DNA from 3 places in the Enterobacter sp. RIT637 genome. Region 2 is predicted to be linked to each of the others. Evidence: predicted binding sites of a transcription regulator. Region 2 holds the regulator's gene; each other region holds the start of a gene.
What was found. The regulator PurR, encoded in region 2, represses purine synthesis genes. The targets are predictions, from matches to a motif close to CANGCAAACGTTTGCNTG.
Positions count from the first base shown of each region.

Region 1: purM (phosphoribosylformylglycinamidine cyclo-ligase) is a predicted target of PurR. The motif match lies at 2,679-2,696, and genes of this name have one in related genera.
Region 3: K5E19_RS00345 (amino acid aminotransferase) is a predicted target of PurR. The motif match lies at 2,723-2,740, and genes of this name have one in related genera.

Region 1 is NZ_JAIHAZ010000004.1:148,064-155,416, forward strand. It holds gene uraA (uracil permease) at 1-134, opposite strand, end outside; gene upp (uracil phosphoribosyltransferase) at 218-844, opposite strand; gene K5E19_RS09410 (6-phospho-beta-glucosidase) at 1,060-2,490, opposite strand; gene purM (phosphoribosylformylglycinamidine cyclo-ligase) at 2,757-3,794, shown strand; gene purN (phosphoribosylglycinamide formyltransferase) at 3,791-4,432, shown strand; gene ppk1 (polyphosphate kinase 1) at 4,640-6,700, shown strand; gene ppx (exopolyphosphatase) at 6,704-7,353, shown strand, end outside.
Region 2 is NZ_JAIHAZ010000001.1:458,458-465,810, forward strand. It holds gene K5E19_RS02230 (riboflavin synthase subunit alpha) at 84-725, shown strand; gene cfa (cyclopropane fatty acyl phospholipid synthase) at 757-1,905, opposite strand; gene punC (purine nucleoside transporter PunC) at 2,205-3,404, opposite strand; gene punR (DNA-binding transcriptional activator PunR) at 3,519-4,430, shown strand; gene purR (HTH-type transcriptional repressor PurR) at 4,447-5,472, opposite strand; gene K5E19_RS02255 (YnhF family membrane protein) at 5,770-5,859, shown strand; gene K5E19_RS02260 (MFS transporter) at 6,026-7,192, shown strand; gene sodB (superoxide dismutase [Fe]) at 7,230-7,353, opposite strand, start outside.
Region 3 is NZ_JAIHAZ010000001.1:86,647-93,999, forward strand. It holds gene ldtD (L,D-transpeptidase) at 1-23, shown strand, start outside; gene K5E19_RS00335 (YcbK family protein) at 199-750, shown strand; gene K5E19_RS00340 (MBL fold metallo-hydrolase) at 771-1,418, shown strand; gene K5E19_RS00345 (amino acid aminotransferase) at 1,469-2,659, opposite strand; gene ompF (porin OmpF) at 2,844-3,899, opposite strand; gene asnS (asparagine--tRNA ligase) at 4,505-5,905, opposite strand; gene pncB (nicotinate phosphoribosyltransferase) at 6,072-7,274, opposite strand.

The sequences.
Region 1 (7,353 bases), on a different contig from region 2:
GTAGCCGGGTTAATGTGGAACAGGATTGGCACCAGCACGGTTGCGCCAAACATGGCAAACAGGTGCTGCAAACTAAGCGGGATAGTCTGTAAAAGCGGCGGTCTTTCACTCACCCCGATAGCACGGCGCGTCATAGTGTTTTCCTCTGTGTAGTATTGTTGGTGTTTTATTCAAAAAAAAGCCGACTATCAAAGTCGGCTTATTTATCGTTATTCGATTATTTCGTACCAAAGATCTTATCGCCGGCATCGCCGAGCCCCGGGATGATGTACCCGTGCTCGTTCAGCCCCTGGTCGATAGAGGCGGTATACAGCTCAACGTCCGGGTGCGCTTTCTCCAGCGCCGCGATCCCTTCCGGTGCCGCTACCAGCACCAGCACTTTGATGCTGCTGCAGCCCGCTTTTTTCAGCAGGTCGATGGTGGCGATCATAGAACCGCCGGTTGCCAGCATTGGGTCAACCACCAGCGCCATACGCTCGTCGATGTTAGACACCAGCTTCTGGAAGTAAGGAACCGGCTCAAGGGTTTCTTCGTTACGGTAGATCCCCACCACGCTGATACGTGCGCTTGGGACGTGCTCCAGCACGCCTTCCATCATGCCGAGACCGGCACGCAAGATTGGCACAACGGTAATTTTCTTACCTTTGATCTGCTCAACCTGTACCGGGCCGTTCCAGCCTTCGATGGTCACTTTTTCCGTTTCCAGATCGGAGGTCGCTTCGTAGGTCAGCAGGCTGCCCACTTCAGAAGCCAGTTCGCGAAAACGCTTCGTGCTGATGTCATGCTCACGCATCAGGCCCAACTTGTGTTTAACGAGTGGGTGTTTCACTTCCACAATCTTCATTCTCTTTCTCCTCTGAGGTGGCATCCGCAAAAAAATCGCGGGATTATACCGCTTTTTTCGGATTAGGCCATACCCATGTTGCTTGACAGGGATCAAGCAAAGACAAAAAACCGGAGATACGTCTCCGGCTTAAGTGTGGGTTCTGCCCGGTGGCGCTGCGCTTACGCGGGCCTACGTGTAGTGTAGGTCGGGTAAGCGTTAGCGCCACCCGACAATTACAGGTTATCGCCGTTGCTCGCAATCACCTGCTTATACCAGTCGAACGACTTCTTCTTGCTGCGGTTCAGCGTGCCGTTCCCTTCGTTATCTTTATCGACAAAGATAAAGCCGTAGCGTTTTTTCATTTCGCCCGTACCGGCAGACACCAGGTCGATACAGCCCCACGGGGTGTAGCCCATCAGATCTACGCCGTCTTCCACCACCGCTTTTTTCATCTCGCGGATATGCGCGGAAAGGTAATCAATACGGTACTGGTCGTTCACCGTGCCGTCGCTCTCCTGCACGTCAATCGCGCCAAAGCCGTTTTCAACGATAAACAGCGGCAGCTGGTAGTGATCCCAGAACCAGTTCAGGGAGTAGCGCAGCCCCACCGGGTCAATCTGCCAGCCCCAGTCGGATTTCTGCACGTACGGGTTAGAGACCAGGCTCTTGCTCTCGTCGTAGTCCAGCTGCGGATTGTCCGCCGTCGCCTTGGTGGCGAAGGACATGTAGTAGCTGAACCCGATGTAGTCCACGCAGCCCTGCGTCAGCGCCGCTTTATCTTCTTTAGTAATATCCAGCGCGAAGCCGCGACGTTCGAAGTAGTTGAGCAGATGCTGCGGGTACCTGCCGCGCACGTGCACGTCGGTGAACCAGTAGCGGCGGTGCATGGCGTTCATCGCCATCATCATATCGTCCGGGGCGCAGGTCAGCGGATAGATAGGGCACATGGCAATCATGCAGCCGATCTGCAGCGACGGGTTAATCTCGCGCCCCGCCTTCACCGCCAGGGCGCTGGCCACCAGTTCATAGTGCGCGGCCTGGAACATCACCGGCTCGCGGTCTTCACCGGGCGCGTATTTCAGGCCAGAGTTGGTAAACGGGGCAAAGTCTTCGTGGAAGTTGGCCTGGTTGTTGATCTCGTTAAAGGTCATCCAGTACTTCACCTTATGCTGGTAGCGCTGGAACACCACTTTTGCGAAGCGCACGAAGAAGTCGATCAGCTTTCGGTTACGCCAGCCGCCGTATTCGGTGACCAGGTGGAACGGCATCTCGAAGTGGGAAAGCGTGATAACCGGTTCGATGCCGTGCTTCAGGCACTCGTCGAACAGATCGTCATAAAATTTCAGGCCAGCCTCGTTAGGCTCAAGCTCGTCCCCTTTCGGGAAGATACGCGTCCAGGCGATGGAGGTACGGAAACATTTGAAGCCCATCTCGGCAAAGAGTTTGATGTCTTCTTTATAGCGATGGTAGAAATCGATGGCTTCGTGATTAGGGTAATTTTTCCCTTCCAGCACGCCGTTGGTGATTTCACGCGGCACGCCGTGCGCGCCCGCGGTCATGACATCGGCCACGCTCACGCCCTTGCCGCCCTCTTTCCAGCCGCCTTCCAGCTGGTGCGCCGCTACGGCCCCACCCCACAGAAAACCTGCTTTAAATCCTGACATTCGCTTTCCCTCATTCTGCGTTATTTTCTGCAAAAACAATTACAGAAACCGGTTTCAGTTCGATGATGTGCAAAGGGAATACCCGTTGCAAGCAGTTCTCAGAAACCGGTTTCATTTTCGTGAACAGAGTCAAGTTTGGCTGCATTCCCGGAGCACGCAGAAAAAAAGATCCCCACGTCCAGAATAGGCTCGCAAACGTTTGCCTGGACTGTTAGAATTGCGCCGATTTTTCTTACTAGCTATGCAATCGCGTGGGGATTTAAGCCGTGACCAACAAAACTTCTCTCAGCTACAAAGATGCCGGTGTTGATATTGACGCAGGTAATGCGCTGGTTGACCGAATCAAAGGTGTGGTGAAGAAAACCCGCCGCCCGGAAGTGATGGGTGGCCTGGGTGGCTTCGGCGCGCTGTGCGCACTGCCGCAAAAATATCGTGAACCAGTTCTGGTCTCGGGTACTGACGGTGTAGGCACCAAACTGCGCCTGGCGATGGATTTAAAACGTCACGACACGATCGGTATCGATCTGGTCGCGATGTGCGTGAACGATCTGGTGGTACAGGGCGCGGAGCCGCTGTTCTTCCTCGATTACTACGCAACCGGCAAGCTGGACGTGGACACCGCAGCCAGCGTGATTAGCGGTATCGCCGAAGGCTGCCTGCAGTCCGGCTGTGCGCTGGTCGGCGGCGAAACCGCAGAAATGCCGGGCATGTACCACGGCGAAGATTATGACGTCGCAGGCTTCTGCGTCGGCGTAGTAGAAAAATCAGAAATTATCGACGGCAGCAAAGTGGCCGATGGCGATGTGCTGATCGCACTGGCCTCCAGCGGTCCGCACTCCAACGGCTACTCCCTGGTACGTAAAATTCTCGAAGTGAGCGGCTGCGACCCGCTGACCACCGAGCTGGACGGTAAACCGCTGGCTGACCACCTGCTGGCGCCGACCCGCATCTACGTCAAAAACGTACTTGAGCTTATCGAGAACGTCGACGTTCACGCCATTGCCCACCTGACCGGTGGCGGCTTCTGGGAAAACATTCCGCGCGTTCTGCCGGACAACACCCAGGCGGTGATCGACGAATCCTCATGGCAGTGGCCAGCCGTCTTCAACTGGCTGCAGACCGCTGGCAACGTGAGCTCTCACGAAATGTACCGCACCTTTAACTGCGGCGTGGGTATGGTTATCGCCCTGCCGGCAAGTGAAGCGGATAAAGCCGTTAAGCTGCTGACTGAAAAAGGTGAAAACGCGTGGAAAATCGGTACGATTAAAGCTTCCGATTCCGAACAGCGTGTGGTCATTGAATGAAAAACATCGTGGTGCTCATTTCCGGCAACGGAAGCAATTTGCAGGCAATCATAGACGCCTGCAAACAGAAGAAAATCAATGGCACCATTCGGGCAGTCTTCAGCAACAAGGCCGACGCGTTCGGCCTTGAGCGCGCGCGGGAGGCGAACATTCCTGCGCACGCGCTGGAAGCCAGCCAGTTCGCCGGGCGTGAAGCCTTTGATCGGGAACTGGTGCAGGAGATTGATGCCTACGCGCCGGACGTGGTCGTGCTGGCGGGCTATATGCGTATTCTGAGCCCCGCTTTTGTCGAACACTTCGCCGGACGTCTGCTGAATATTCACCCTTCCCTGCTGCCGAAATATCCGGGCTTACACACCCATCGTCAGGTGCTGGAAAACGGCGACGAGGAGCACGGTACCTCTGTCCATTTCGTGACCGACGAGCTGGACGGCGGCCCGGTGATCCTGCAGGCCAAAGTGCCGGTCTTTGACGGCGATAGCGAAGACGACGTGACCGAACGCGTACAGACCCAGGAACACGCCATTTACCCGCTGGTGGTAAGCTGGTTTGTTGAGGGCCGTCTGGAGATGCGCGACGGCGCAGCCTGGCTGGACGGCGTGAAGTTACCCCCGCAAGGTTATGCGGCCGAAGAGTAGTTTGTTATGTCGGGTGGCGCTGCTGCGCTTACCCGACCTGTACGTTGCATTACCCGATATTCCCTTCTCCAACCCTCTAAATTCCCCAACAAAAAAAATAACTGTCATACTTTTCTGGCACTGTTGGACATATCGTGGAAATGCTCGCCATAATAAGGACGAGACGGATTTACCACGTCCTGTGATTGAACTGGAGTGTGAGCTGTAATGGGTCAGGAAAAGTTATATATCGAGAAAGAGCTAAGCTGGTTAGCATTCAACGAGCGTGTACTCCAGGAAGCGGCAGACAAAAGTAACCCGCTGATCGAGCGTATGCGTTTTTTGGGCATTTATTCCAACAACCTGGATGAGTTCTACAAGGTTCGCTTTGCTGAACTGAAGCGGCGGATCATCATCAGCGAAGAGCAGGGTCTAAATTCCCACTCACGCCATCTGCTTGGAAAAATCCAGTCTCGCGTTATGAAAGCCGATCAGGAATTTGATGGCCTCTACAACGAGCTGCTGCTGGAAATGGCGCGCAACCAAATCTTCCTGATTAACGAACGCCAGCTCTCCGCCAACCAACAGACCTGGCTGCGCCACTACTTTAAACACTATCTGCGTCAGCACATCACCCCTATTCTGATTAACCGCGAAACCGATCTGGTCCAGTTTCTGAAGGACGATTACACCTATCTGGCGGTCGAAATCATTCGTGGTGAGAATATCAGCTACGCGCTGCTGGAGATCCCGTCCGATAAGGTTCCGCGCTTTGTGAACCTGCCGCCGGAAACCCCGCGACGCCGCAAGCCGATGATCCTGCTGGATAACATCCTGCGCTACTGCCTGGACGACATTTTCAAAGGCTTCTTCGATTACGATGCGTTAAACGCCTATTCGATGAAGATGACCCGCGACGCCGAATATGACCTGGTGCATGAGATGGAAGCCAGCCTGATGGAGCTGATGTCCTCCAGCCTCAAGCAGCGTCTGACGGCCGAGCCGGTCCGTTTCGTCTATCAGCGCGATATGCCGGATGCGATGGTTGAAATGCTGCGCGAGAAGCTGACCATCTCCCGCTACGACTCGATCATTCCCGGCGGGCGCTACCACAACTTTAAAGACTTTATTGGCTTCCCGAACGTTGGCAAAGCCAATCTGGTGAACAAACCGCTGCCGCGCCTGCGTCATCTCTGGTTCGATAAATTCCGTAACGGATTCGACGCCATCCGCGAGCGCGATGTGCTGCTTTACTATCCGTACCACACCTTTGAACACGTGCTGGAGCTGCTGCGTCAGGCCTCGTTCGACCCGAACGTGCTGGCGATCAAAATCAACATTTACCGCGTGGCAAAAGATTCCCGCATCATCGACGCAATGATCCACGCGGCGCACAACGGCAAAAAAGTCACGGTCGTGGTCGAGTTGCAGGCACGCTTCGACGAAGAGGCGAACATCCACTGGGCGCGCCGTCTGACGGAAGCGGGCGTGCACGTTATCTTCTCCGCGCCGGGGCTGAAAATTCACGCCAAGCTGTTCCTGATCTCCCGTAAAGAGGGTGACGACGTGGTGCGGTACGCCCACATCGGTACCGGGAACTTTAACGAGAAAACCGCGCGTATTTATACCGACTACTCGCTCTTAACCGCCGATGCACGCATCACCAACGAAGTGCGTCGGGTATTCAACTTTATTGAGAATCCGTACCGCCCGGTCAGCTTCGACTATCTGCTGGTGTCACCGCAGAACTCGCGCCGCCTGCTGTACGATATGATCGATAAAGAGATCGCCAACGCCCAGAAAGGGCTGTCGTCGGGCATCACGCTGAAGCTCAACAACCTCGTAGATAAAGGTCTGGTGGACAGGCTGTACGCGGCGTCCAGCTCCGGCGTGCCGGTTAACCTGCTGATCCGCGGCATGTGTTCGCTGATCCCGGAACTGGAAGGCATCAGCGACAATATTCGCGTGATCAGCATCGTTGACCGCTATCTGGAACATGACCGGATCTACATTTTCGATAATGCAGGCGACAAGCGGGTTTATCTTTCTTCTGCAGACTGGATGACGCGCAATATTGATTACAGAATTGAAGTAGCGGCTCCGCTGTTGGACCCGCGCCTGAAACAGCAGATCCTCGATATTATCGAGATTTTGTTTAGCGATACGGTGAAAGCACGTTATATCGACAAAGAACTCAGTAATCGCTACGTACCGCGCGGCAATCGCCGAAAAGTGCGGTCGCAGCTGGCGATTTACGATTACATCAAATCACTCGAGCAACCCGATTAACCTATGCCGATAAATGATAATACGCCACGACCGCAGGAGTTCGCCGCGGTCGATCTTGGTTCAAACAGTTTCCACATGGTCATCGCCCGTGAGGTAGATGGTGCGTTACAGATCATCGGTCGTCTGAAGCAGCGCGTGCATCTGGCCGATGGCCTGGACGCGCGCAGCATGCTCAGCGAAGAGGCGATGGAGCGCGGCTTAAACTGCCTGTCGCTGTTTGCTGAACGCCTGCAGGGTTTTTCCCCCTCCAGCGTTTGCATCGTGGGAACGCATACGCTGCGTCAGGCGCTGAATGCGTCGGAGTTTCTCAAGCGCGCAGAGAAGGTTATCCCCTACCCGATTGAGATCATCTCCGGCAACGAAGAAGCGCGTCTGATTTTTATGGGCGTGGAGCATACGCAGCCGGAGAAAGGCCGCAAGCTGGTGATCGACATCGGCGGCGGCTCAACGGAGCTGGTGATCGGTGAAGACTTCGAGCCGCGTCTGGTAGAAAGCCGCCGCATGGGCTGCGTGAGCTTCGCGCAGATGTATTTCCCGGGCGGCACCATAACCCGCGAAAACTTCCAGCGCGCGCGCATGGCCGCCATCCAGAAGCTGGAAAACCTGGCGTGGCAGTATCGCATTCAGGGCTGGAACGTGGCGCTGGGTGCCTC
Region 2 (7,353 bases):
CACTGGCAACCTGTTTTTCCAACTGTTATTGTGGTGGGATTAAACGGTGTCACCACCGTCCGGAAAAAACAGGAGTTGTAAGCATGTTTACTGGTATTGTGCAGGGCACCGCCAAAGTGGTGTCCATTGATGAAAAACCCAATTTCCGCACTCACGTGGTGGAGCTGCCGGAATATATGCTCGACGGCATAGAGACCGGTGCCTCGATTGCACATAACGGCTGCTGCCTGACCGTGACCGAAATTAACGGTAACCAGATTAGCTTTGATTTAATGAAAGAGACGCTGCGTATCACCAACCTGGGCGAGCTTGCGGTGGGGGATACCGTCAACGTTGAGCGCGCGGCGAAGTTCAGCGACGAGATCGGCGGCCATCTAATGTCGGGCCACATCATGACCACCGCCGAGGTCGCAAAAATTGTGACCTCGGAAAATAACCGTCAAATCTGGTTTAAAGTTCAGGATCCGGCATTAATGAAATACATCCTGTATAAAGGATTTATTGGTATTGATGGGATTAGTCTGACGGTCGGAGAAGTGACGCCGACGCGTTTTTGCGTGCATTTAATTCCCGAAACGCTGCAGCGCACAACGCTGGGCGCAAAAAAACTGGGGCATCGCGTGAATATCGAAATCGATCCGCAAACCCAGGCGGTTGTAGATACCGTTGAACGTGTCCTGGCGGCAAAAGAGGCGGCGATAATAAAAGCCGTTGAGGAAGAATAAAAAATAACCCCGGCTATCCGGGGTTATTTTTTTAGCGTGCGACACGGAGTCCGTGTTCAATGCCGCGACTGAAAACCACCTGCCAGAGCTGAATATCCCGCGCACGGAACGCACCCGCGCAGGCATTCAGATAATAGCTAAACATGCGTTTGAACCGTTCGGAATAGTTGTCTGCAATCTCGGGCCAGGCCTCCTGAAAACGCGAGTGCCATGCCATCAATGTGGTGTCGTAATCCGCGCCGAAGTTATGCCAGTCTTCCACAATGAAGTGGGGCTCGCTGGCGTTAGCAATCTGGCGCACGGACGGTAAACAGCCATTCGGAAAGATGTATTTATTAATCCACGGGTCCACGTTATTGTCGGTGCGCTTAGAACCAATGGTATGGAGCAGGAAAATACCGTCAGGCTTCAGGTTTCGGTCGGCAACGTCAAAATAGGTTCTGTAGTTTTTCGGACCCACATGCTCAAACATGCCAACAGAAACGATGCGGTCGAACTGTTCGTTAAGATCGCGGTAATCCTGAAGCCGAATATCGACATCCAGATCCTGGCAACGTGTCTGAGCCATTTTTTGTTGTTCAGCTGAAATCGTCACGCCCACAACGCTGGCACCGTAATGCTTCGCCATAAAATACGCCAGACCGCCCCAGCCGCAGCCGATATCCAGCACGCGCATACCCGGCTGTAACTGCAGTTTCTCGCAGATCAGACGCAGTTTATCCTGCTGCGCCTCTTCAAGCGTTGTGGCCTTTTTCCAGTAGCCGCAGGAATATTGCATTAAGGGATCAAGCATACGGCTGAACAGGTCATTACCGAGATCGTAGTGCTCTTTACCGACGATCCAAGCCCGCTTTTTACTTTGCAGATTGAACAGGCGGGCGGAGGCGATACGCAGCGTGTCTTTGAAGTGGCGAGGGAGCTGATTTTCAAGACCGGCGCGCAATACGCTGGAGAAGAACATGTCCAGCCGTTCACACTCCCACCAGCCGTCCATATAGCTTTCGCCCAGGCCTAACGATCCCTCCTGCAAGACGCGTTTAAAAAAATCGGGATGTTTGACCTGCGGATCGGCGGGGGACGATCCATTAATCGTGATGCCCGCACGGCCCAACAGTTCACTGACGATCCGGGACCAGTTATCGTCCGGAACGCTGACTTCTTCTATACACGATGAACTCATAGCTTCTCCATCACCTTGCTGTGATCAGAACCTTAAAACAGCGTAGACGCTTTTTTTGGTTTGTGAGAAATCTCACGGTTAATGCCCGCGAGGCTAATATCCGACGTAGAACAGAGGAAGGGAGATAACCCTTGCCGAAAAGCCTTCCATGGTAAAACGGGAGCACTCCGGCTCCCGTTAACACTTAATATTTATCGTATTTAATCGAACCAAATTGAGTATAGGCCTCAAAATTTGGTGATTCAATAGAAAATTCTTAGCAACCTAATCACTAAGTCTTAACATAATTACTGGCGCGATTATGCGTGCGACGTTTCCACCTGCTGACGCGCATTCTGCTCGCGCTGTGCGGAGGACTGCATACGGTAGCCCAGGGCAGCCAGCGCAACGGTCACCAGCATAACGCTGGTGGTAGTCAGGAGCGGCGTGACAATCAACGCAGAGACCACCAGGCTTGCCAGGAAGCACAGACCCAGCTGTAACGTATTCTGCAGAGCGGCGGCGCGTCCCGTCGCCTGCGGGAACGGACGTAACGCCTGCGCCACCACGATGGGGTAAATAGCACCGTTAGCGACGGCCATGACGCAGAACGGAATCAAAATTTCTGTCAGGCCCGTACCCGGAATAAACCCGACGGCCCATGTGCCGAAAACGCTTAACGCGAACAGCACCAGTAGCCAGGGCAGCATCTGCTGGCCTTCCCACTTCTGCAGCGCTGCGCGACAGCCGTAGCCGCCGACCAGGAAAGCGATGGTCTGCGGAACATAGCTCAGGCCGATTGCCGCCGGGCTGTATCCCATATCGTGCAGAATGAACGGTGAGCCAGTCAGCCACGCGAAGAAACTGGCGGAACAGGCTGCGTAAATCAGGACGTTGCCGCGATAGGCTTTTGACCGCAGCAGCGAGGCAAAGGTAATCGGCTTCGCGTCAGGATGCGTCTCTTTTTTATGCGCAGGCTTGAGGAAGAACGCGGGCAGCATCAGTACCAGGGTAATGGCAAAGAGCGTGGCGAAAATCGCCTGCCAGTCGAAATGGGCGAGGATCCAGCTTCCGAGCAACGGGGCAAGGGCAGGCGAGAGACCGACCAGCGGCATAATGGTGGCGAAAATTCGGTTAGTGCGGGATGCCGGATAATAATCGGTCACCAGCGCCTGCCAGGTCACCGCTGCAGCACAGACGCCAACGGCCTGAATGAAACGCAGTACCAGCAGCCAGGTGGCATCGCGTACCCACAGCATGCCGAGGCAACCCACGGCAAAAATAGCCAGACCCAGTAGCAGCACCGGTTTACGACCAAAGCGATCGGAGAGCGGCCCCCAGAGCAGCTGCGCGAAGGCAAAACCGGCGAGGAACAGGCTCAGGCTGGCGCTGATAGCGGCTGCGGGGGTTTGCAGATCTTCCTGCATCGCGGCAAACGCGGGCAGATACATGTCGGTCGCTAAAAAGCCCAGCACGCTTAAGCCGCCGAGCCAGACTAAAAATCCTTTCCTGGGTTGCATTCTTTTATTCTCCTGAGGAGGCAGGTGTACGTTGGCGCAGAGTGTAGGGAGTGCAAAGCGGCTTGTGAAACGCTAATATTTGTCGAGTGCATTCAAATTTTTTGCAGGCAGAACATGTGGTCAGATTATTCTCTTGAAGTTGTCGATGCTGTTGCCCGTAACGGCAGTTTCACCGGTGCCGCGCAGGAGTTACACCGCGTACCCTCGGCGATCAGCTACACCGTGCGTCAGCTGGAAGAGTGGCTGGCGGTTCCGCTGTTCGAGCGGCGTCATCGCGACGTGGAATTAACGCCCGCAGGCGCGTGGTTTTTGAAGGAAGGGCGTTCTGTTATCAAAAAAATGCAGATCACCCGCGAGCAGTGTCAGCAGATCGCGAACGGCTGGCGCGGCCATCTCTCCATCGCGGTGGATAATATCGTTAAGCCGGAACGGACCCGGCAGATGATCGTGGATTTCTATCGTCATTTTTCTGATGTCGAACTGCGGGTCTCCCAGGAGGTGTTCAACGGCGTCTGGGACGCGCTGGCGGATGGCAGGGTTGAGATGGCGATTGGGGCCACGCAGGCGATCCCCGTTGGGGGACGCTATGCGTTTCGCGATATGGGGATGCTGAGCTGGACCTGCGTTGTCGCCAGCGATCATCCGCTGGCGACAATGGAAGGCCCTCTCAGCGATGACACGCTGCGCAACTGGCCGTCGCTAGTGCTGGAAGATACCTCGCGCTCGCTGCCCAAGCGCATTACCTGGCTGCTGGACAACCAGCGTCGCGTGGTGGCCCCTGACTGGGAATCGTCGGCAACCTGTCTTTCTGCGGGGCTGTGCGTGGCGATGGTGCCCGTACACTTCGCGCGTCCGCGTATCGATACCGGCGAGTGGACAGCGCTAACGCTGGAAAATCCGTTCCCGGATGCGGCCTGCTGTCTGACCTGGCAGCAAAACGACGTATCGCCTGCGATGGCCTGGCTGCTGGATTATCTGGGAGACAGCGAAACGTTGAATCGGGAGTGGCTACGGGAGCCAGCATAACTGGCTCCGTAAGCGATTAACGGCGATAGTCGCGGAACGGACCGTCCGCCACGGAGCGGCGCTCAATGAGGCGCGGGTGAACTTCAATCGACTGGGATTCTTCACGCTTGTTGACGATCCTGTCCATCAGCATGTTGAAAGCCGTTTCGCCCAGTGAATCTTTTGGCTGGTGAATGGTGGTCAGCGCCGGGGTGAAGAAGCGCGCGTTACGCACGTTGTCATACCCGATCACGGAAATATCCTGCGGCACCCGCAGGCCCAGCTCGTCGGCGGCGCAGAGCGCGCCCATCGCCATAATATCGCCGCCACAGAAAACGGCCGTCGGGCGATGCGGTTGGGAGACAATCTGCTGCATTGCGCGGTAGCCGGATTCCGGCTCAAAGTCGCCCTGAACAATCCAGTTTTCCGGCACGGTGATGAGCGCCTCTTCCATTGCCTTCATAAACCCGGCCAGACGGCCCGCACCGGTGTTGCGTTCCAGCGGCCCCGGGATCACGCCAATCTCGCGGTGACCGCGTTCGATCAGATAACGACCGGCCATATAGCCGCCTTCAAAGGCATTATCGATAACGGAATCGGTGAAATCCGCGCGCGCTTCGCCCCAGTCCATCACCACCATCGGAATGTGGCGATACTCTTCCAGCATAGAAAGCACGGACTCTGGGTACTCAGAACACATCACCAGCAGGCCATCGACGCGCTTTTGCGCCATCATCGACAGGTAGGCGCGCTGCTTCTCGATGCTGTTCCACGCGTTGCCCAGAATCAGCGTATAGCCTTTCTGGAAGCAGTTTTTCTCAACGGCTTCGATGATTTCGGCAAAATAGGCCGCTTCGCTGCTGGTCGCCAGCAAGCCAATCGACTTGGTGTGATTCACCTTCAGGCTGCGCGCAACCGCACTTGGGGAGTAATGTAACTCCTTGATCGCCGCCCAGACGGCGTTGCGCGTCTCTTCCGCGACGAAGCGGGTTTTGTTAATTACATGTGATACGGTTGTAGTGGAAACGTTTGCGCGTTTTGCTACGTCTTTTATTGTTGCCATTCAATGTCACTCCAGACCATATCCTAAACTCCTGAAAAACTTGAAGGTAAACGTTTGCCTTCTCTCACCCTTATTACGCAATCTTGAGTTGCGACACGCCGGGAAAACGACACAGGACGTCAGGAGGGGGTCAATGGCCGGTACGCTAATAAATTTAGCGTGGAATTTTGTCCTATCTTGATGAAAAGGGGAAGAGCTAAAGTGGATATCAGTTTAAATCCAGGAAGATTTTTGACGTAAACTGTGTAAAAATGAGCAAGCTCACTTTTCGTGGGGTGATTAAAAGGAGAAAAATTGATGAGTTCCGATCTGAAGTTTTCGCTGGTGACCACCTTTATCGTGCTGGCATTGATTGTTGCCGGTGGTTTGACGGCTGCGCTGCATTGATTTACGCGGGGGGGAGAGTCCTCTCCCTCCTCATTTGCTTCCTATTGTTACCTCTCCGGCAAAAATCTTTTGCCAAAATGTTAACTTCTCAAATTTTGTGATTGATGTCATGCTTTTGACTTCTTTGTTCTGTGTCGCTTGATGACACGGCATCCGGAGTTGACTCATGAAAATCAATTTTCCTCTGCTGGCCCTGGCGATTGGCGCTTTTGGGATTGGCACCACTGAATTCTCCCCCATGGGGTTACTGCCTGTTATCGCACGCGGCGTGGACGTCTCTATTCCTGCTGCCGGGATGTTAATTAGCGCCTATGCCATCGGCGTGATGGTCGGGGCCCCGCTGATGACGCTGCTGCTGTCGCACCGCGCACGTCGCAATGCGCTGATATTTTTAATGGTGATCTTTACGCTGGGCAACGTGCTCTCCGCAATTGCGCCGGATTACACCACCCTGATGCTGTCGCGTATTCTGACCAGCCTGAACCATGGCGCATTTTTCGGTCTGGGCTCGGTTGTTGCGGCAAGCGTGGTTCCGAAGCACAAGCAGGCCAGCGCGGTGGCGACCATGTTTATGGGGCTGACTATCGCCAACATAGGCGGTGTGCCGGCGGCCACCTGGCTGGGTGAAGTGATTGGCTGGCGAATGTCTTTCCTGGCGACAGCCGGGCTGGGCGTGGTGGCGATGGTGGCGTTGTTCTTCTCCTTACCGAAAGGGAGCGCCGGTGAACGTCCTGACGTGCGTAAAGAGCTGTCGGTGCTGATGCGTCCTCAGGTGCTTTCCGCGTTGCTGACCACGGTGCTGGGGGCCGGTGCGATGTTTACGCTCTACACCTATATTTCACCGGTGCTGCACGATATCACCCACGCGACGCCGATCTTTATTACCGCGATGCTGGTGCTGATTGGCGTGGGCTTCTCTATCGGTAACTATCTGGGCGGGAAGCTGGCCGATCGTTCCGTGAGCGGTACGCTGAAAGGCTTTTTAACCCTGCTGATTGTCATCATGATTGCGATCCCGTGGCTGGCGCGCAACGAATGGGGTGCCGCGATTGCGATGGTCGTGTGGGGCGCTGCTACCTTTGCCGTGGTACCACCGCTTCAGATGCGGGTGATGCGTGTCGCCCATGAAGCGCCAGGTCTCTCTTCTTCCGTGAATATCGGTGCGTTTAACCTGGGTAATGCGCTGGGGGCCGCAGCGGGCGGGGCGGTGATTTCCGGCGGTCTGGGATACAGTTTTGTGCCGGTAATGGGGGCAATTATTGCCGCACTCGGCCTGCTGTTAGTGCTGATGTCCGGGCGTAAACAGCCAGAAGCCGCCTGCGCGGCGGAATAAGTAAAAACGCAGAAGGGCGAACCCTTCTGCGAGTCTCTTACGCGGCGAAGTTCTTCGCCACAAAGTCCCAGTTAGCCAGCGCCCATAAGTGCTCCAGATAGTTAGGACGCGCGTTACGGTAATCAATGTAGTAAGCGTGTTCCCATACGTCCACGGTCATC
Region 3 (7,353 bases), 370 kb from region 2:
AAGCTGAACAATTAATCAGGTAAATGAAGTAGTTCGGGAAAATTGATTGTCGTAAGTTATGGTGAATACGGGGCGATCTGGCTGTAAGCCGCGTATTCACTGGGGTTGGGCGCCTTGACGTAAGCTGTTTTGACAGTTAAGGTGCCCTTCGTGCGCTAAGCATATTTACGATTTCATTGACCTGTAGACCTGATTATCATGGACAAATTTGACGCTAATCGCCGCAAATTGCTGGCGTTAGGTGGTGTTGCGCTCGGCGCTGCGGCCATCCTTCCGACGCCAGCATTTGCCACCCTCTCGACACCACGTCCGCGTATTTTAACGCTCAACAATCTTCATACCGGTGAGTCGCTTAAAGCGGAGTTTTTCGATGGCAGAGGCTATATTCAGGATGAATTAGCAAGACTTAACCATTTTTTCCGTGATTTCCGCGCGAATAAAATAAAAGCCATCGATCCAGGACTGTTTGATCAGATTTTCCGCCTTCAGGGCCTGCTGGGCACCAGCAAGCCGGTGCAGCTCATTTCAGGATACCGTTCACTCGATACCAACAATGAACTGCGCGCCCACAGCCGTGGGGTAGCGAAAAAAAGCTATCACACCAAAGGGCAGGCAATGGATTTCCACATTGAAGGCGTTTCGTTAGCCAATATTCGCAAAGCCGCGTTATCTATGCGCGCAGGTGGTGTAGGATACTACCCACGTAGCAACTTTGTGCATATTGATACCGGGCCGGTTCGGCACTGGTAATAACGAAACACAGGAGCAGTATGAACTATCGTATTATTCCGGTTACCGCGTTCTCCCAGAACTGTTCATTGATCTGGTGCGAGCAAACTAAACTGGCCGCGCTTGTCGATCCCGGCGGTGACGCTGAGAAAATCAAGCAGGAAGTCGCAGCAAGCGGCGTTACGCTGATGCAGATTTTGCTCACTCATGGTCATCTTGACCATGTAGGTGCTGCGGCTGAACTGGCTGAACACTACGGTGTGCCGGTTATTGGCCCGGAAAAAGAAGATGAGTTCTGGCTGCAGGGGTTACCCGCCCAAAGCCGCATGTTTGGCCTTGATGAGTGTCTGCCATTGACGCCCGATCGTTGGTTAAACGAGGGAGACCGCGTTACCGTAGGGAATGTGACTTTACAGGTGTTGCATTGTCCTGGGCATACGCCAGGCCATATCGTCTTCTTTGATGACCAGTCACGTCTGCTGATTTCCGGCGATGTGATTTTCAAAGGTGGCGTAGGACGCAGCGATTTCCCGCGCGGCGATCACGGGCAGCTGATTCAGTCGATTAAACAAAAGTTATTGCCGCTGGGTGATGACGTAACGTTTATCGCAGGACACGGTCCGATGTCGACGCTGGGCTATGAACGGCTCCATAACCCGTTCCTTCAGGATGAAATGCCTGTCTGGTAACCAGAATAAAAAAAAGCCTGCATAACGCAGGCTTTTTTTATGGGCGCAAATTACAGTACGGCGACAATCGCTTCGCACAGTGGCGCCATGTTGTCAGGCGTCATGCCTGCAACGTTTACGCGGCCAGACGCTACGGCGTACACGCCAAACTCTTCACGCAGACGCAGAACCTGCTCTTTGGTCAGGCCGCTGAACGAGAACATGCCGTTCTGTTTGATGATAAAGCTGAAGTCGCGGTCCGCGCCTTTCTCAGCCAGAGTGTTCACAAACAGCAGGCGCATGCGCTGAATGCGCTGGCGCATATCGTTCAGCTCTTGTTCCCAGATCGCGCGCAGGGCATCGTTGCTCAGGATGGTAGCAACAACAGAGGCACCGTGAGCCGGTGGGTTAGAGTAGTTAGCGCGGATCACGGACTTCATCTGGCTGAACGCACGATCGACGGTCTCTTCGTTTGCCGCGACCAGCGTACAGGCGCCAACGCGCTCGTTGTACAGGCCGAAGTTCTTGGAATAAGAACTCGCTACGATCAGTTCCTGATGTACCGCGGCGAACGCGCGCAGGCCTTCCGCATCTTCTTCCAGACCACGGGCAAAGCCCTGATAGGCGAAGTCAAACAGCGGCAGCCAGCCTTTTTCAACGGACAGCTTAGCCAGGTGTTCCCACTGCTCCAGCGTCGGGTCGATACCGGTTGGGTTGTGGCAGCAACCGTGGAACAGCACCACGTCACCTGCCTGCGCTTCGCTCAGGCTCGCCAGCAGGCCGTCGAAGTCGAGAGAGTGGTTTGCCGCGTCGTAGTAAGCATATTCACGCACTTCCAGACCCGCAGAGTTGAAGACGCTCTTGTGGTTTGGCCAGCTTGGGTTGCTCACCCATACGCGCTTAACAGAGGTATTTTTCGCAAGGAAATCCGCCGCAACGCGCAGCGCGCCGGTACCGCCAGGGGTTTGTGCTGTGCGAGCGCGTTTGCTGCTCACAATTTCGCTGCCTTTACCGAACAGCAGCTCCTGGGTGCAGCGACCAAATTCAGGGATACCATCAATACCGAGGTAGTTTTTGGTGGTTTCGTTTTCCAGCAGATACTGCTCAGCTTTTTTAACGCTGGTCAGGACCGGGGTTTTGCCGGTTTCATCTTTATATACACCAATACCCAGGTTGATTTTGCCAGGGCGGTCATCGGCACGAAACAGATCGGCCAGGCCCAGAATAGGGTCGGCAGGAGCGGCGGTAATGTTCTCAAACATGACGAAGTTCCATTGTGATTACAGAAGTGAAATCCGCTATCAGGTTAACGGTAGATTTACAAAATGCCAACCGTTTGCGACGAAAAGCGTGCGGCTTTTCAAAAGTCGCCATTATTTTCTGTCACGCATAAAAAAACAGGGCCGAAGCCCTGTTCATTAAGCATATAACAAAGTGGTGTACTGATTAGAACTGGTAAACCAGACCTACAGCAACGGTATCATCGTTGTTGATGCCCAGTTTGTTGTCGTCTTTCAGCTGGTTGATCTGGTAGTCAACATAGGTGGACATGTTTTTGTTGAAGTAGTAAGTCGCACCGATGTCGATGTAGTTGATGTAGTCTTCATCACCCACGCCTTCTACGTCTTTCGCTTTAGATTTGTAGTAAGCGATGGATGGACGCAGACCGAAGTCGAACTGGTACTGAGCAACAACAGAGAAGTCCTGAGTTTTGTTAGCGAAGCCGTTGTCCAGGCGAGCCGCGTTACGCATTTCACCGTACAGTGCTGCCAGGTAAATGTTGTTCGCGTCGTATTTCAGACCGGTAGCCCACTGCTCAGCTTTATCGCCTTTACCCCACTGCAGCGTTTGCTGGTTATTGGTACGGTCAGCTGCGCCGTATGCACCTACAACACCGAAGCCTTCGAAATCGTAGCTAACAGAAGTTGCCCAGCCGTCGCCGTTGGAACGCAGCGCATCGGTACGCTCGTTTTTGCCCAAGTACTGAACGCCAAAGTTCAGACCGTCAACCAGGCCGAAGAAGCCGCTGTTACGGTAAGTCGCCAGACCACCAGTACGGCCAGAGAAGAAGTTATCGCTCACGCCGGTGTCGCCGCCGAACTCTGGCAGCATATCGGTGATACCAATGGCATCATAAACCAGGCCGTAGTTACGACCGTAGTCGAAGGAGCCTGCGTCACCGAATTTCAGACCTGCGAATGCCAGACGGGTTTTGTTACCGGACTGTGCATCGGAGCCTTCAGAGTTGTTACCCTGGAAGTTGTATTCCCACTGACCGTAGCCGGCCAGCTGATCGTTGATCTGAGTTTCGCCTTTGAAGCCCAGACGCGCGTAAGTTTTGTCGCCATCGTTGCCGTCATTATCAGAGAAGTAATGCAGACCAACAGCTTTCCCGTAAAGATCTAATTTGTTGCCGTCTTTGTTATAGATTTCTGCAGCGTTTGCTGCACCGGCTACCAGCAGGGCAGGGATAACCACTGCCAGGATATTGCGCTTCATCATTATTTATTACCCTCATTGGTTTTTTTATGACACTCGCCACTGCCGTCAATAAATTCTGTCAATAAATATTTCCGGAACTATTGATGAGAGTTAGGTGTCTTTATGTATCTGACAGGCATCTTTCCATTCATAGAACCGTTTCGCTAGCCTGAAAGTGCTACAATTCTCAAGATTGAGTAACAAAAAGAAATTATGTGTAACTAAATGTGTATTTTTGGGAACTTTGTGAACCATCTCAAATTTCAGAGAGACTTGGTTAATTAATCGGCGGTTTCATTCCTATATATATGAATTGCTTATATTTAATTTGGCTAAAGGCAATTCATATACGCAGCCGTTCAACGCCTCATCTTTTCTTATGACCGCGAAAAGACTTCTGGATGGCTGTGAATTTGAGTAAAAAATATGCTATTGCTTGAGGATCGAATAATCACAATAAGATTGTGGGATTTTTTTTATTCAAAGATATTTCGTGGAAACAAAACGTAACAGCTAGTGCTTTTGACGGGGTTGTCATTTAAAGAGGCTGACTTTGCACTGACGTAAACTGACATTGCAGAATAAAATAATGGCCAGCTTTTGCTGGCCATTATGATTGATGCGGGTTAGAAGCTTGCGTTACGCGGTGTACGTGGGAACGGAATCACATCACGGACGTTCTGAACACCGGTTACATAGGCGATCAGACGCTCGAAGCCCAGGCCGAAGCCTGAATGCGGAACGGTACCGTAACGGCGCAGATCGCGATACCAGCTGTAGTCAGCCGGGTTGAGACCCATCTCTTCCATACGCGCATCCAGGACGTCCAGACGCTCTTCACGCTGAGAACCCCCGATGATTTCACCGATGCCAGGTGCCAGGACATCCATTGCGGCAACGGTTTTACCGTCTTCGTTAAGGCGCATATAGAAGGCCTTAATGTCTTTCGGGTAGTTTTTCACAACAACCGGTGCTTTAAAGTGTTTCTCTGCCAGATAGCGTTCGTGCTCAGAAGAGAGATCCACGCCCCAGTAGACCGGGTTCTCGAACTTCTCGCCGCACTTCTCAAGAATGGCAACCGCATCGGTGTAATCCACCTGCGCGAAGTCAGCAGATACAAAACGCTCCAGACGGGCAATCGCGTCGTTATCCACACGCTCAGCGAAGAATTTCATGTCGTCTGCACGTTCTTCCAGAACGGCTTTAAACACGTATTTCAGCATGGCTTCCGCCAGGCCTGCTACGTCATTGAGATCGGCAAAGGCCACTTCTGGCTCCAGCATCCAGAATTCCGCCAGGTGGCGGCTGGTGTTGGAGTTTTCTGCGCGGAAGGTTGGGCCAAAAGTGTAGATCTTAGACAGCGCACAGGCATAGGTTTCACCGTTGAGCTGGCCGGATACCGTCAGGAAGGCTTCTTTACCAAAGAAGTCTTTGTCGTAATCGACTTTACCTTCCGGCGTACGCGGCAGGTTTTCCATATCCAGCGTGGAAACGCGGAACATCTCACCCGCACCTTCAGTGTCGGACGCGGTGATCAGCGGCGTGGATACCCAGAAATAACCCTGCTCATCGAAGAAACGGTGTAGCGCCTGCGCCAGCGTGTGACGCACGCGGGCCACAGCACCGATCAGGTTGGTGCGTGGACGCAGGTGTGCCACTTCGCGAAGATACTCAATGCTGTGGCGTTTTGCCGCCATCGGGTAGGTATCTGGATCTTCCACCCAGCCGGTGACTTCAATCGCAGAGGCCTGAATTTCGAAGCTCTGGCCCTGTCCAGGCGATGCGACAACCACGCCGGTGACAATGACGGAACAGCCCGTTGTCAGGTGCAGAACCTCATCATTGTAATTGGGCAGAGAATTATTAATGACGGCCTGTACAGGATCAAAGCAGGAACCGTCATAGACGGCGAGGAAGGAGATGCCAGCTTTAGAATCTCGGCGGGTACGCACCCATCCGCGCACGGTGACTTCTTGGTCAACGGCGACACGGCCCTGGAGTACGTCGGCTACAGGCACAACGCTCATAATATTCTCTCTGTTAATTGTCGGAAATGATAAACACTTGTCCGCCCTTATGGGGGGATATCTATGTTACCTGGCATCCGCCATCAGACAAGCAGATTTCGCAGTCTTAAGAGAAGAAATAAGAAATAAATAAGAAGTGGGGAGCCTTTACGGCTCCCGAAAGCGGTTAACTGGCTTTTTTTACCTGCGGCAGATCGAAGGCTTTGCGCAATGCGCGGACAAAAGCTTTGTCATGACAGATGGTTTTACCCGGACTATCAGAGAGTTTCGCCACCGGCTTGCCGTTACATTCCACCAGCTTTATGACGATGTTCAGAGGTTTTACCTGAGGAATATCGCAGGTCAAACGGGTACCAATACCAAAGCTCAGATTCACTCTGGAGGAGAAATGGCGGTAAAGATCGACCGCTTTGGCTAAATCAAGGTTATCGGAGAAGACCAGGACTTTCGTCATTGGGTCAATGCCCAGTTTCTCGTAATGGGCAATGGCCTTTTCACCCCATTCCACCGGGTCTCCGGAGTCATGGCGTAAACCCTGATAACGCTCAGCAAATTCGGGCCCGAAGTCGCGCAGGAAGGCATCCATTGTGATGCAGTCGGTGAGGGCGATCCCCAGTTGATTCGGATACTCATCAAGCCAGGCGGCCAGCGCCGCGCGCTGGCTATTGGCAAGGTCAGGGCTAATCTGCTGATGCGCCTGGAACCACTCGTGCGCCTGGGTGCCCATTGGCGTCAGGTCCAGACGACGCGCAAGGTCGTAATTGCTGGTGCCCACAAACCATGGCTCTTGCTGAAGACGTTTAACGATAGCCTGCTGTACTTCGCGAGAGAAACGGCGGCGGGTGCCAAAGTCCATCAGGCGGAAGCGGGACATATCCAGCCCTTCGGTCAGGTGGGAAAATTCAACCAGCTTATTCTCCAGCGAGGCGACCGCCTGCTCGACGCCGGTTTCCGGCGAACGGTAGCGGTGGGCCAACTCGCTGATCACGGCCAGCAGCGGCACTTCCCACATGATCACTTCACGCCACGGCCCTGCAAGGCGGATATTCAGCTTGCCATTATCGTTAGTCACCGTGACCTGCTCTGGCTTGTAGCGGAAGTCGCGCAGCCAGGTAAGGTAGTCAGCTTTAAAGAAGGGCAGGCCGGAAAGCCAGTGATATTCGTCGTCCTGCAGCGCCAGATGCTGCATGGCATCGACCTGTTCACGAATGGAATCCGCGTAGATACCCAGCAAGTCGTCGCCCCGGCAGCGAAACTCCGCCGCAACATGAACGTCATGGTAATGGTGGAAAACGGCTTGCTGCATATGCAGTTTATACGCGTCGGTATCCAGCAATGTATGCAGAACAGGAGAAGCGAATTGAGTCATAGGTGCGCAGTAGCATCCTCTCACGGGAGCGTTTAGTACAATAAACAACTCCGGAGTATACCTGTTTTAGTGATTTATT